DNA from 2 places in the Morganella sp. GD04133 genome. Region 2 is predicted to be linked to the other one. Evidence: riboswitches for the same ligand, from Rfam matches in the RefSeq annotation. Region 2 holds a riboswitch; the other holds the start of a gene.

Region 1 (7,687 bases), on a different contig from region 2:
CGTGTCCTGCGGATTGCGCCATTGCAGTGACTGGGTAAAGCCGACAGAAAAATGACCAGACAGGTGCTGACTGAGCAGTACCAGCCCGATGCAGCACACCAGCTGGATCAGCGCCAGCAGTGCAGCACGCCCGATATCAAAGTCATAATTCAGTGCCTGATAAATCGCCAGTTCAATAGTGGTTGCAGCCGGGCCGCCGCCAAGCGCCAGCACCGTGGCAAAACTGGCAAAGCAGAGCATAAAAATCAGCGCGGCGGTCGGCAGCAGCTGACGGCGCAGATAGGGCCATTCGACAATCCGGAAATGCTGCCATTCATTCATATTGAGCTGGGCGGCGAGTTGTCTCTGCTCCGTGGCAATATTATCGAGTTGCTGATACAGCATCCGGGTGGCGAGCGGCATATTAAAGAAGATGTGCGCCAGCAGAATGCCCTGTAACCCATACGGGGAGAAAGAATAGTCCAGACCCAGAAAACCGGAAATATGTGCCAGCCAGCCGTTACGGCCATAGACAGATAAAATACCGAATACCGCCACCAGCACGGGCAGTACCAGGGTCATTGCGCACAACCGCAGAAAGACGGTCCGCCCCGGGAAACGCCGCCGCCAGAGTGCCCGCGCCAGAAAAACAGCCGGAATAACGGAGAACAGGGCAGATAAGAAAGCTTGCCAGAAGGTAAAGCGGACGACATGCCACAGGTAGTTATCATCCCATATCTGCTGCCAGTCTGTATCCGGTGTGTTAAACCACAGCGCCCCGAAGGCACTGACAGCAACAACCAGCAGAAGACCGGACGCGAGTGCGCCCGGTATCAGGTATGCGGCAATTAACGGCTGACTGCGTTTTGCCATATCTGTATCCACTGATTGCGCTCTTTCGCCACTTCTTTTGCATCAAATTCCAGCGTTTTGACTGGTTTCGGCATGTTGTCGTAAACCGGCGGCAGCGGCATATCAATCACAGGATACATCCAGTTGGTGGTCGGCAGCGTTTTCTGGAAATCCGGAGTCAGCATAAACTGCATAAACTGTTCCGCCAGTGCAGGGTGTTTTGACGCAGCCAGCACACCCGCCATTTCTACCTGAAGGTAATGCCCTTCCTCAAATAGTGCGGCAGCATAGTTATCTTTGTTATCCGCCAGCATGTGATAACCCGGCGACGAGGTGTAACTCAGTACCAGATCAGCTTCACCTTTCAGGAACAGGCCGTAAGATTCGCTCCAGCCTTTGGTGACCGTCAGGGTTTTTTTCGCCATTTTGGCCCACTGTGCCGCCACATCATCCCCGTAGAGTTTTTCCATCCACAGCAGTAATCCCAGTCCCGGTGTGCTGGTGCGCGGATCCTGATAAATAATGGTCAGCTTCTGATCACTGTTAAGCAGTTCTTTCATGCTTTTCGGCGGATTCGGCAGAGTGTCTTTGTTGTAGATAAAGGCAAACCAGCCGTAATCATAAGGAATAAAGGTGTTGCTTTCCCATTTGACCGGCAGCACCAGTTTTGACTGATCAACATTGCTTTCTTTAAACAACCCGGTATCCAGCGCCGCCTGCATCAGGTTGTTATCCAGACCTAAGATGATATCGGCCTGTGATTTTTTGCCTTCCATCCGCAGACGGTTCAGCAGCGTCACGCCGTCACTCAGCCCGACGAGTTTCAGCTCGCAATTGCATTGCGCTTCAAAGTTTTTCTTAATTTCCGGCCCCGGTCCCCACTCGGCAACAAATGAGTCATAGGTATAGACAGTCAGAACCGGCTTGCTGTTATCTGCAGCGGCCTGGAAAGAGAACAGTGCAGCAAGGCCGCCTGCAATAATATTTCTGGTCAGTTTCTGTAACACTTTGCGCTCCTGTAAGGGAAGGATTGGCAAAGGATCTGAGTGCAGCATGATGGCGACAGGCTGTGCTGTCAGCAGTGGCGGCTCAAATCCCTACGCCGGTATTAACCGGATCAGGTTCCTCGGGTGTTATCTCAGCAGCACCGGCCGGAAAGCCGTCGCTGCACCCCGTTGAGAGAGGAACAGTGTAGTGTTTTTCCCGGGAATTTGCCACTGTCCGGAACGGCTGAAACAGCCTGTTGCTTTTTATCCCTCAGAGCCGGAAATGCGGCGGGCTGAAGGATTTTGAGTGCAGAGGTTTACCCCATGATGGGAGTGTGAAACAATTGGCTATCTTTCAGTTTTTTTCTGAGGTAGTCGAGTGATTGATGATGATGGCTACCGCCCGAATGTCGGGATTGTAATTTGTAATAAGGAAGGCCAGGTTTTATGGGCCCGCCGCTACGGACAGCACTCGTGGCAGTTTCCTCAGGGAGGTATCAATCCCGGCGAATCACCGGAACAGGCCATGTACCGTGAGTTGTATGAGGAAGTTGGTTTAACGCGTAAAGATGTGCGTATCCTGGCGGTTACCCGCAACTGGCTGCGCTACAAATTACCCAAACGTTTGGTGCGTTGGGATACCAAACCGGTTTGTATCGGTCAGAAGCAGCGCTGGTTTTTACTTCAGCTGCTCTGCGAAGACAAAGAGGTCAATGTGACCCGCAGCAAGTCGCCGGAATTTGACGGCTGGCGCTGGGTTACCTACTGGTATCCTGTTCGTCAGGTGGTCTCTTTCAAACGTGATGTGTACCGCCGCGTCATGAAAGAGTTTTCTTCCGTTGTGATGCCCGCCAACAGCGAAGCGACGGCTGTGCGGGCACCGTTTCCCTATCGTCGCCGGCGCCAGAATTAGGGGGAACGGATGCTGACGCGTTTACGTGAAGTGATTGAAAAAGTGGCTGCTGCCGCTGATCTCGCGGAAGCGCTGGAGCTTCTGGTTAAAGAAACCTGTCAGGCGATGGGAACTGATGTCTGTTCCATCTACCTGGCAGATAACCAGCATCACTGTTTTTATCTGATGGCAACGCAGGGGCTGAAAAAGCCCCGCGGCCGTGCTGTCAGCCTTGCTTTCGGCGAAGGTGTGGTCGGCCATGTCGGCCGCCGCGCTGAGCTTATCAATATCGCGGATGTCCGCGAACACCCCGGTTTTAAATATCTTCCTCAGGTTAAAGAAGACAACCTGCGTGCGTTTCTCGGTGCGCCGGTGGTTTACCGCCGTCAGTTACTGGGTGTGCTGGTGGTTCAGCAGAGAGAAAAACGTCTGTTCAGTGAAACGGAAGAATCTTTTATTGTCACTCTGGCAATGCAGCTGGCGGTGCTGCTGGCGCAGGCACAAACCAAAGGGTTGTTCGGGCAGTTCCGCCAGACCCGTATTCAGGCTATTCCGGTCTCTTCCGGGATTGTGATGGCCTACGGCTGGGAAGACCGTTCACAGCCGGTGCTTGAGAATGTTTCCGAAGCCTCGGCACTGGATCGCGTGCAGGAGCGTGCCCGCCTGAATAAAGCGCTGGAGGATGCCACGGCAGAGTGCCGCCGCATCAGCAAGCGTTTTAATGCTGCTTCACAAAAAGAAAGTGCCGCTATTTTCGATCTTTACTCCCATCTGCTGAACGACCTGCAACTGAAAAAGGGGTTGTACAGTATTGTGGAGCAGGGTTTTGTGGCTGAATGGGCTGTCAAAACGGTCATTGAGCAATTTGCGGGCCGGTTTGCCGGGCTTCAGGACAGCTATATGCGGGAGCGGGCCACGGATTTGCGGGCACTCGGGCAGCGGCTGTTATTCCATCTTGATGATAATTTTACCGGCAGCAACCAGTGGCCGGAGCGCTTTGTGCTGGTGGCTGATGAACTGAGTGCCAGCCTGCTGGCGGAACTGCCGCAGGAACAGCTTGCCGGTGTGGTAGTGCGTGACGGGGCAACACATTCCCATTCCGCCATTCTGGTCAGAGCGATGGGTATCCCGGTTATCATGGGCGCAGATATCCAGCCGGAGCTGTTACATAACCGCCTGCTTATCCTCGACGGCTACCGGGGCGTGGTGTATATCGAACCGGAACCGCTGATAGCACAGGAATTCAGCCAGATTATTGAGCAGGAGCAGGCTATCAGTCAGCTGGCGGAGGATGAACTCAGCCGCTCCGCTGCACTGAAAAGCGGCGAACGGGTTTCTGTTCAGCTGAATGCCGGGCTCAGTCTGAAATATGAGCAGAAAATCGTCAAAAGTATTGACGGGATTGGTCTGTACCGTACGGAAATACCGTTTCTTGTACACAATGGTTTTCCGTCAGAAGAAGAGCAGAAAGTCCGTTATCAGGATATGCTGCAACTCTTTGCCGGGAAACCGGTGGTACTGCGGACACTGGATATCGGCGCTGATAAGCAACTGCCGTATATGCCTATCAGCGAGGAAAACCCGTGTCTGGGCTGGCGCGGTATCCGCGTGATGCTGGATCAGCCGGAGATTTTTCTTATCCAGCTGCGGGCCATGCTGCGGGCTAATATCGGGCTGAATAATCTGAAGATATTATTCCCGATGATTTCCGGGCTCGCAGAGGTTGAAGAGGCTATCCGTCTGCTTGACCGCGCCTGTGAGGAGGTTTCAGCACTGACCGGGGAGCGGGTGGAACGTCCGCCGGTGGGGGTGATGCTGGAAGTACCGTCATTGTTGTTTATGCTGCCGGAACTGAAACACTATATTGATTTTATTTCTGTCGGTACGAATGATTTAACTCAGTATCTGCTGGCGGTTGACCGGAATAATACGCATGTTGCACCATTATATGACTCACTTCATCCGGCGGTCCTGCGTATGCTGAATTTTGTCCGGACGGAAACCACCCGGCTGGGGATCCCGGTCTCGGTCTGCGGGGAAATGGCGGCGAATCCGTTAGGTGCAATGATACTGATTGGTTTAGGATACCGTCAGCTGAGTATGAACGGGCGGAGTATCCCGCGTATTAAGTATCTGCTGCGGCATCTGGATGCCGGAGCGCTGGAGCCGCTGCTGGCATCATTGCTGGATGCACAGACAGCGGCTGAGATCCGTGAAAAAGCGGAGCTGTTTATTGAGAGCAAGGGACTGGGACAGCTTATCCGGGGCAGTGCTTAACCGGCACATCCCGGGGCATAAGGTGTTTCTGTCCTTACCGTCATCTATCCCGGTCTGCGGCAGGCAGAGCTGTAACCGCAGCCGGATACAACACACAGTGTGAGGTACGATGAGTAACACTTATCTGGCATTTCCGGATTTTGATCCTGTTATTTTTTCTGTGGGGCCGGTGGCGTTACGCTGGTACGGGCTGATGTATCTTGTCGGGTTTGTGTTTGCCATGTGGCTGGCCAACCGGCGTGCAGACAAACCCGGCAGCGGCTGGAAACGCAGTGAAGTTGAAACACTGTTATATGCCGGATTTGTGGGGGTTTTCCTGGGCGGTCGTATCGGCTATGTGCTGTTTTATAACTTCCCGCTGTTTGCGGAAAACCCGCTGTATCTGTTCAAAGTCTGGGATGGCGGTATGTCATTCCACGGCGGACTGATGGGCGTTATTATTGCTATGTGGTGGTTTGCCCGCCGCACGAAGCGTCATTTCCTGCAGGTTGCTGATTTCGTGGCACCATTGATTCCGTTTGGTCTCGGCATGGGGCGCATCGGTAACTTTATTAACGGCGAGCTGTGGGGACGTGTGACACTCGATACGCCGTGGGCCATTCTGTTCCCGACGTCTTACAGTGAAGACGTGAAACTGGCCGCTGCTGATCCGTCTTTGATGCCGGTGCTTGAACAATACGGCGTTCTGCCGCGTCACCCATCACAGCTGTATGAAATGCTGCTTGAAGGGATCGTCCTCTTTATCATTCTGAATGTGTTTGTCCGCAAATCCCGTCCGATGGGCAGCGTGTCAGGCCTGTTCCTGATTGGCTACGGCCTGTTCCGTATCATTGTGGAGTTTTTCCGCCAGCCGGATGCACAGCTTGGTTTATTCGGCGGGATCAGTATGGGGCAGATTCTGTCTGTACCGATGATTATTGTGGGTGTGCTGATGATGGTATGGGCCTACAAATGTCCGGGTAATAAAAAGCAGAGTGATACCGGAAAACAGAATGCGCCGGAATAGATCCGGTTTTAGCGTTTAGTGAGTAATAAAAAACTGCATCGTAACCGATGCAGTTTTTTTATGCGCAGCTGTTTAATGGTTTCTCAGACAGAGAACGGATATTTTATCGGATCGTGGTGCTGGTAATCTGTCACCGTGAAGTCATCAGTGGTTACCCATGTCATTAAATCATCCAGCGTTTTAATCTCAGGGTTAATATGCAGTTTTGGTGATGCAAATGGTTTACGTGTAATCTGGACATCACGCATTAATTCCAGCTGGTCTTCATATAAATGAAGGTTAACCACTTTGTGATAAACCTTACCACATTTCAGTCCGGTTATCTGAGCCATAATAGCCAGCAGGAAATAGCATTGCGGCGCATTGAAAACATAACCAAGCGCATAATCACAACTGCGCTGATAACTGTTTAAATATAATGTGCCATCAAGAACAGAAAAATGATGCATAAACATGCAAGGTCTCAGGCAGCCCTGATCAAATTCACCCGGATTCCAGAATGAAATTATTTCACCGCGGTCATCAATGCCTTTTTTTAAATTATTATAGACTTTACGGAGTTGGTCGAATGTATTTTTCCGCAGTTCAGTAATCAGTGCGTGAACACCCTCTTTATCTCCGGAGTCACTTAATGATAATAATAAATCATACTGTGCTTCTGTCGGTGATACTTTCAGTTGCCGTCCCTGAACACCATAAACGCGGCCCATATCATCCTCACCTTTGCGGTTCGGGTTTGCCAGCCAGTCGGTATTTTCATTGGCGTTAGCGTTCCAGGTATTACAGCCGATGGCTCTGAACTGAGCGGCGCTGTCATATCCGCGTAAGTAACCCAGCATTTCCGCAATTGCCGCTTTCCAGAATGCTTTGCGGGTGGTCACCAGCGGGAACTCATTTTTGTCAACATGGTAAGTGAAATCGGCATTAATAATTGTCAGGCATCTTTTACCTGTCCGTTTATTCTCAATCCATTTCCCTTCCTCCAGAATGCGCTTTGCAATGTCTAAATATTGTTCCACTTTTGTTTTCCTGTTGACGCAGTATATGGTCTTAATATTATAACATTATTTTCATTTACTTCATACAAAATAATATTGATTTTATTTTTATTAAAATTAAATTTATTAATGAAATTGATGATTAAGAATGTGTTTTTATTATTTTATAAAATAGTATCAGTGGTTGATTTTATTTTCTGGCTGATAGTATCCGGCACACCGGTACTGAGAGTTTAATACAGTACCGGTGGCCGGTTTTTATATCAGTTAATTTCCGGATTGTTAAAGAGCGGTGATGTCTGTTCTTTTTAGTCTCTTCATTTTATTCACTCCACACTTTTTTTTCCGGCAGGTGGTTTTTTTCCGCCCGGCACGAAACAAAATGTGTATTTGCCGTATCCCGCAGAAAATTTTTCCTGTTGCGTCGCATTTTTTCCGGTTTTGTCTTTCCGGGAGTGGCAAACACGTTATTTTTTCCACAGGAAACAGAAACGGGTGATCACATGCAGACAGAGCGGGGGATATCGCTGATGGAAGTCATTGTTGTTTTATTTATTATGGCATTACCTTTTTCATTTATTCATATTTCATGGGAAAGCTACAGAGAACGGCGGTACCTGACAGAAACGGCGGCGTTGTTTCAGCAATATCTCTGCAGTCATAAACTGAAAGCAACCTATCTGAATGAAACACGTAA
Region 2 (7,687 bases):
CGGGAAGGTTTCGCGGAAGTAGTCCATCCCCACTTTGCGCTGATGTTCGCCGGTGACCAGCAGCAGGCTGTCAAAGCCGAGGGCTTTTATTGCCTTACATTCGGTATGGATTTCTTCCGGGGTCAGGGTCTTGCGCTTAATGTGGTTGCTCATGGAAAAACCGCAGTAAGTACAGTCGTTGGCACACAGGTTAGAGAGATAGAGCGGGACATACATCCCGACGACATGACCGAAACGCTGCCGGGTCAGCGTCTGTGCTTTCTGTGCCATCACTTCGAGATACGGGCGGGCGGCAGGGGAAATCAGCGCCATAAAATCCGCCGTGGTCAGCGTGTCCGCACTCAGTGCCCGTTCGACATCGCGGGCGGTTTTGCTGTTGAGCTGTAAGGTGAGGTCATCCCAGTCCAGCTGCTGCCAGCGGTCGCTGAAGGTTTTTTCACTCATCACAGTGCTCCCAGGAATGAGGTCAGCGGGCTGGAGGCCGATGCCTGCTGCTGCACCGGCGCAAGTCCGGCTTCCCGTGCCAGCAGCCCGGCCTCAATGGCCTGACGGAAGGCTTTTGCCATGGTGACCGGTGAACGGGCAACCGCCATCGCGGTATTGACCAGTACGGCATCCGCGCCCAGTTCGATGGCCTCGAGGGCGTGGCCTGGTGCGCCGATCCCGGCATCAATCACTACCGGAACCGTTGCCTGTTCAATAATAATGCGCAGCATATCGCGGGTCTGTAATCCCTGATTAGAGCCGATAGGCGCACCCAGCGGCATAACGGCGGCGCATCCGGCCTCCTGCAACCGGCGGCATAATACCGGGTCCGCACTGCAGTAAGGCAGGACAACAAACCCCTCTTTCACCAGTATTTCCGCTGCCGCCAGGGTTTCAACCGGGTCCGGCAGCAGGTAACGGGCATCGGGGTGGATCTCCAGTTTGATCCAGTTGGTGCCGAGTGCTTCCCGCGCCAGTTGTGCGGCAAATACTGCTTCCCGTGCATTGTTTGCGCCGGAGGTATTCGGCAGCAGTTTAATACCGAGTTCACGGAGCGGGGCGAGGATATCATCGTGCCCCTGAGAAAGATCGATGCGCTTCATTGCCATGGTGACTAACTGGCTGCCGGAGGCGGCAATCGCTTCCTGCATCACCCGGCTGCTGGTGTATTTCCCGGTGCCGGTAAATAAATGGGATGTAAATGTGGTATCTGCAATCGTCAGCATCATTAACCTCCTGCGATAGCCTGAAAAAGTAAAATCTGATCGCCGTCGCGGACAACGTGTTCTGACCAGCTGCCACGGACAACAATGGTCTGGTTTACCGCGACAGCAATGCCCGCCACCGGGCGGCCGAGAAATGTCAGCAGTTCACTGACGGTGACGGGAGAATCAATATCCATCACCTCGTCATTCACCGTTATGCGCATGCGGCTGCCTCCTGACACACCGGGCAGTCTGCCGCCCGCCGGAGCTGTAATGTGCTCCAGCTTTGCTGTCTGCCGTCGAAAAGGCGTAATTTCCCGTTCAGCGGGGAAGACAATCCGGCCAGCAGTTTGATCGCTTCCAGCGCCTGAAGCGTGCCGATCACGCCGACAACCGGGCCGAGAACACCGGCGGTGCGGCAGTTGCGTTCCGGAATGACATCATCGGGATAAAGACAGCAGTAACAGCCGTGTTCAAACGGCGGCTGCAGTACCAGAAGCTGTCCGCTGAAACCAACCGCACTGCCGCTGATCAGGGTTTTTTGCTGCGTGACACAGGCGGCATTGATGGCATGGCGGGTCGCCATGTTATCGGTACAATCGAGGACAATATCTGCTGTTTGTACAATGTGTTGCAGTGTTTTTCGGGTCTGGCGTTCGGTGATCACATTGAGTGTGAGTGCCGGGTTCAGCGCCCGCAGACGTGCCGCTGCCGTACGGGCTTTATTGTCCGGTACATCGGCTTCGGTATAGAGGATCTGGCGCTGGAGGTTGGAGAGATGCACTTCATCATCATCAATCAGAGTCAGTTCACCGACACCGGCTGCTGCCAGATACAGTGCCGCAGGGGAGCCCAGTCCGCCGAGACCGGTGATCACCGCATGAGACTGCTTGAGTTTCAGCTGACCTTCCGGGCCGATATCCTCCAGCAGCAGCTGGCGGCTGTAGCGCATAAAATCATGATCATTCAGCATGGTTGACCTCCTGATATTCAGCGATTTCCCCGGTCAGTGCCATCAGTTGCCGGGTGGCAGCCTGCCAGTCAGCGGCTTTGGTGATCGCACTGACCACCGCAATGCTGCCGACCCCGGTGGCAGCAACAGCGGGGGCACGTTCAAGGGAAATACCGCCGATGGCGACCAGCGGGAAATCCGGTGTGGCGGCAACCTGACGGGCCAGGTTTTCTAATCCCTGCGGGGATGAGGGCATGATTTTGGTTTGTGTCGGGAAAATATGCCCCAGCGCGATATAGGACGGACGCAGCGCTTTGGCACGCTGCAATTCGTTGTCATCGTGGGTGGAAATCCCGAAACGCAGCCCGGCCTGCTGAATCGCCCGTAAGTCAGCAATATCCAGATCTTCCTGGCCGAGATGCACACCATACGCACCGTGCTTTATGGCAAGGCGCCAGTAGTCATTGATAAACAACCGCGCCTGATATTTTTTCCCCAGCACAACAGCGGTGCGGATCTGCTCATCCACCTGTGCATCGGTTTTGTCTTTGATGCGCAGCTGGATTGTCCGCACGCCGGATGCCAGCAGCCGCTCAATCCACACCAGTGAATCCACCACCGGATACAGCCCTAATTGGTGTTCCGTCCGGGCAAACGGCGCGTCAGGCAGATTCATCGATACGCTCCTCTGCACTGTGGTACAGCTCGCTGCCTTTGGCGCGGAAGGCGTCAGACATCTCTTCCATCCCGGCGGCGTAGTCGCGGACTTCCTGTGAAATTTTCATTGAGCAGAATTTCGGCCCGCACATTGAACAGAAATGCGCGACTTTGCCGGATGCCTGCGGCAGGGTTTCATCGTGGTAAGTCCGGGCGGTTTCCGGATCCAGCGCCAGATTGAACTGATCTTCCCAGCGGAACTCGAAACGCGCTTTTGACATCGCGTTATCGCGGATTTGGGCTCCCGGATGCCCTTTGGCGAGATCAGCAGCATGCGCGGCGATTTTATAGGTGATAAGCCCTTGTTTAACATCTTCTTTGTTCGGTAATCCAAGATGTTCTTTCGGTGTCACATAACAGAGCATGGCACAGCCGAACCAGCCGATCAGTGCCGCGCCGATGCCGGATGTGAAATGGTCATAGCCCGGCGCGATATCGGTGGTCAGCGGCCCCAGGGTGTAGAACGGTGCTTCATGGCAGTGCTCCAGTTCTTCCGTCATATTTTTGCGGATCATCTGCATCGGTACATGGCCGGGGCCTTCAATCATCACCTGCACATCATATTCCCACGCGATTTTGGTCAGCTCGCCAAGGGTATGCAGTTCAGCGAACTGGGCTTCGTCGTTGGCATCCTGAATGGAGCCCGGACGCAGACCATCACCGAGAGACAGTGCCACGTCATAGGCCGCACAAATTTCACAGATGTCACGGAAGTGCTGATACAGGAAGTTTTCCTGATGATGAGACAGACACCATTTCGCCATAATCGATCCGCCGCGTGACACAATGCCGGTCAGGCGTTTTGCCGTCATCGGCACATAGCGCAGCAGAACCCCGGCGTGAATGGTGAAGTAATCCACCCCTTGTTCCGCCTGCTCCAGCAGCGTATCGCGGAACATCTCCCAGGTCAGGTCTTCGGCAACACCGTTCACTTTTTCAAGAGCTTGATACACCGGCACGGTACCGATAGGCACCGGGCTGTTACGCAGTATCCACTCGCGGGTTTCGTGAATATAACGGCCGGTGGAGAGATCCATCACCGTATCTGCCCCCCAGCGGGTGGACCAGACCAGTTTTTCCACTTCTTCCTCAATGGAGGAGGTGACAGAGGAGTTGCCGATATTGGCATTCACTTTCACCAGAAAATTGCGGCCGATAATCATTGGTTCGGATTCCGGGTGGTTAATATTGGACGGGATAATGGCGCGTCCGGCAGCGACTTCATCGCGGACAAACTCCGGGGTGATATTATCCGGCAGATTGGCACCGAAATGCTGTCCCGGATGCTGTTGCAGCAGGACTTCGCCCCGGATGCGTTCACGCCCCATATTTTCGCGGATGGCGATAAATTCCATCTCCGGGGTGACAATCCCTTTCCGGGCATAATGCAGTTGTGTCACGCATTTTCCGGCTTTGGCTTTCAGCGGTGCCGGGCGGTTCGGGTAGCGCAGATGGTCAAGGCCGTTATCGGCCAGCCGGTCACGGGTGAAATCAGAACTCAGGTGTGTCACCGCTTCGGTATCGCCGCGCTCTGCAACCCATTGTTCACGCAGACGGGCAAGACCGGCACGGACATCCAGTTTTACCTGCGGGTCGCCGTACGGCCCGGCGGTATCATAAACCGGCACCGGCTCGTTCTCTTCATACTGCGGATTGGCTTTATCGCCGCCGATCAGGGTCGGCGACAGGGCAATTTCCCGCATTGGCACCCGGATATCCGGGCGCGATCCGGTGAGATAAATACGGGAGGAGTTCGGGAAATTCACCCCTTTCAGGGTGCTGATATATTCCTCTGCCGCATCGCGCTGTTCACGGCGGGTACGGGCTTTGGACGGGGCTGCGGTTTCCGCACCCGGGGAGAGATCAGTGGTATCAATACGTTGTTCACGGGACATAGCAAATTCCTTACAGTGAAACCGGTAAAACCGGAAGAAAAAGTGAGAAATTGCTTGTCTGGAGGTGCGTCAGGAGTAATGCGTGATAACCGGCTGCTGATAAACCGCGCATGGCGGCGGCTGAAAAACGGCGGTTAAAAAAGAAAAGATTACTCTTGTTCCCTTCGCGGGTACTAACCCGATCAGGTTCCGCGGATCCCGAATTAACGGTCTCAGCCCGATTTATCACAGGGATAAATGCTGGGCACTCCGACAAGAAAGATTTCAGTATAAGAAGCTGCCCGGAAACTACAACCTTTTTATAACATCATTTATTTACCTGAAGCATTCCCGGTCATCCTCCCTGATATTCAGCGGTTACGCCGCTGCGGCTAAAGATAAAAAAAATTAAATTAAAACTGATAATTTCCGGTCAGTTGCCGATGTTTTCTGTCGGCGTGCCTTATTACGGCATATTAAGAAAAAACAATTGGTTATTTATTGGCCTTATTGATTGCTTTCTGCATCAGGAAAAAAAATGAATCTTAAAAATATGACGATCCGGGTCAGGTTATCTGTCACATTCGGTGTTCTGATCGCCATTCTGGCGCTGGTTTCCGGAATGGCGGTGATGAACCTGTATAAAGACAAAGAGATGTTCACGAATTACGTTAACGGGACATATGCACTTCAGGTTCAGGCGTATGAAGTCCGCCATGCAACAGAAGAGCGGGCGATCATGTTGCGGGATATGATCAATGCGACAGATAAGAAAGATAAAACAGAAGAACTGAACCGTTTTAAAGAAGAAGACGGGAAAGTCAGTAAAAGAACGCAGACGCTGCTGGATATGGTCAATGAGTTCGGCATGGATCCGCAGGGGCGGGCGTTGCTTGATAAGATGATAGCGGATGAAAAACACTATGCCGCCGTGACCCGGGAAGTGCTTGAACTCGATCAGCAGGGACGGCATGAGGAGGCGATTGCGAAAATGATGGATGCCGAATATGCGGCCTCGGATGCTTATATCCTGTCATTCCGTGCCAGCCGCGATCACGGCACGGAAACCGGTAATCAGCTTATTCAGGAATTTAATACCAATTTTGAGCGCCAGAGCAACATTATTCTGGTGTTTGCGTTACTGGCGTTAACGCTGGCGATTGTCTCCGGGGTGATGATTATCCGCAATCTGACCCGTGCGCTGGGTGCTGAACCCGCACAACTGAAAGAAGTGGCTGAACGGGTGGCCTCCGGTGATCTGTCGCCGTCTGATGAAACGCATCCGGTTCCGGACGGTAGTGTGCTGAGTACCCTGAAGGCAATGCAGAGGAACCTGGCCGGTATCGTCGGCACGGTGCGTAATAACAGTGACAGCATTGTGACCGGCACAATGCAGATAACCAGCGGTAATGCGGATCTGAGCCAGCGTACTGAATCTCAGGCCAGCAGTCTGCAGCAGACCGCTGCATCAATGGAACAGTTATCTGCCACGGTAAAAAGCAGTGCGGAGATCGCGGCAAAAGCGAATATGATGGCAGCGGAAGCCTCCGAAACGGCCCGTCACGGTGGTGAGAAAGTGGATTTGGTTATTCATGCCATGCAGGATATCTCAAACTCTTCCCGCACAATCACTGACATTATCGGCGTGATTGATTCCATTGCATTCCAGACCAATATCCTGGCACTGAACGCGGCGGTGGAAGCCGCGCGTGCCGGTGAGCACGGACGCGGTTTTGCGGTGGTATCCGGCGAAGTCCGGACACTGGCACAGCGGAGTGCGCAGGCTGCCGGTGAAATAAAAAATCTGATTAATGCCAGCGTTGAGCAGGTGGATGCAGGCAGCAAGTTGGTGGCAGAAGCCGGTGAATCGATGCAGGTGATTGTCACTCAGACGCAGGGCGTCAGTCAGATGATTGACGAACTGACGCTGGCGGCAAATGAACAGTCTCAGGGTATTTCGCAGGTCGGCATTGCGGTACAGCAGATTGATGAAGTCACACAGCAGAATGCCGCGCTGGTGGTTGAAAATGCGGCGGCAGCGGAAAGCCTGCATCAGCAGGCGGGACAACTGATGCAGGTCATGACCCAATTCAGGCTGGGAAGCAACGCGGCCTGATCCGGCTGATATCCGCTGCCGTATCTCCGGCAGCGGGTATCGTATTTATCAGTGACAGGCAGGCAGATCAGCCGTTTATTGGGTTTAGCGACCACGTCAGCTGCATCCAACCCTGTTTTTCTGCTTCTGCCTGCAATACCGGGTCGGCGTTGACCGTCAGCACATCGGTGGCATAGCGGCACAGGGGTAAATCGTTGGCGGAATCGGTATAAAAGATCGTACGTTCCGGTAAAAACTGGCGAATATCCAAAAAGTTAGCCAGTTTTTCCACTTTCCCTTCCCGGAAGGTGGTGATCCCCTGCAATGCGCCGGTGTAGTGATCATCCCGGACTTCCAGCTCAATACCAAAGGCCAGATTCACTCCCAGCATCTTCGCCACCGGTTTGACAATAAAATCGGCGGTGGCGGAAATGATGATCACCGGCACGCCGTGTTCTTTATAAAACGCGAGGGTTTTGACTGCATCCGGGTAGACCAGCGGGCGCACTTTGCTTTCGGTAAAATCAGCCACCAACTCATCAATCTGTGCAACGGTGGCATTACCTAACGCCTTCAGACTGAAGGCCATATACGCGGCCATATCCAGCTTACCGGCGCTGTAATCCGCCATCATCTGCTTATCTGCGGCAAGAAAGGCCGGATCAGTGATAATGCCTTTTTCCCACAGATAATCTGTCCATAACAGGCTGCTGTCTGCAGCGATTAAGGTGTGATCGAGATCGAAAACCGCTAATGTTGACATGACGTTCCTTTAATTGACTGACGGGGCAAGGGCGCGGATTTCATTTTTATTGAACATCAGTTCCAGCTGAGTGCCCTGTTCAAACAGCCGCTCAGA

Evidence for each region. Region 2 has a riboswitch for thiamine pyrophosphate ahead of thiC (phosphomethylpyrimidine synthase ThiC). Riboswitches for the same ligand answer to the same signal wherever they lie in the genome.
Region 1: linked by a shared signal. The riboswitch ahead of thiB (thiamine ABC transporter substrate binding subunit) and the one ahead of thiC (phosphomethylpyrimidine synthase ThiC) in region 2 are both predicted to bind thiamine pyrophosphate.

The regions. Positions count from the first base shown of each region.
Region 1 covers NZ_JAODZS010000020.1:17,879-25,565, forward strand. The annotation lists gene thiP (thiamine/thiamine pyrophosphate ABC transporter permease ThiP) at 1-852, opposite strand, end outside; gene thiB (thiamine ABC transporter substrate binding subunit) at 828-1,814, opposite strand; TPP riboswitch at 1,908-2,016, opposite strand; gene rppH (RNA pyrophosphohydrolase) at 2,197-2,730, shown strand; gene ptsP (phosphoenolpyruvate--protein phosphotransferase) at 2,740-4,986, shown strand; gene lgt (prolipoprotein diacylglyceryl transferase) at 5,096-5,992, shown strand; gene thyA (thymidylate synthase) at 6,076-7,011, opposite strand; gene N7387_RS11335 (peptidase) at 7,494-7,687, shown strand, end outside.
Region 2 covers NZ_JAODZS010000038.1:12,487-20,173, reverse strand. The annotation lists gene thiH (2-iminoacetate synthase ThiH) at 1-444, opposite strand, end outside; gene N7387_RS17255 (thiazole synthase) at 444-1,211, opposite strand; gene thiS (sulfur carrier protein ThiS) at 1,214-1,414, opposite strand; gene N7387_RS17245 (HesA/MoeB/ThiF family protein) at 1,405-2,163, opposite strand; gene thiE (thiamine phosphate synthase) at 2,153-2,818, opposite strand; gene thiC (phosphomethylpyrimidine synthase ThiC) at 2,805-4,754, opposite strand; TPP riboswitch at 4,897-5,016, opposite strand; gene N7387_RS17230 (methyl-accepting chemotaxis protein) at 5,272-6,849, shown strand; gene N7387_RS17225 (HAD-IB family hydrolase) at 6,917-7,591, opposite strand; gene N7387_RS17220 (ABC transporter ATP-binding protein) at 7,601-7,687, opposite strand, start outside.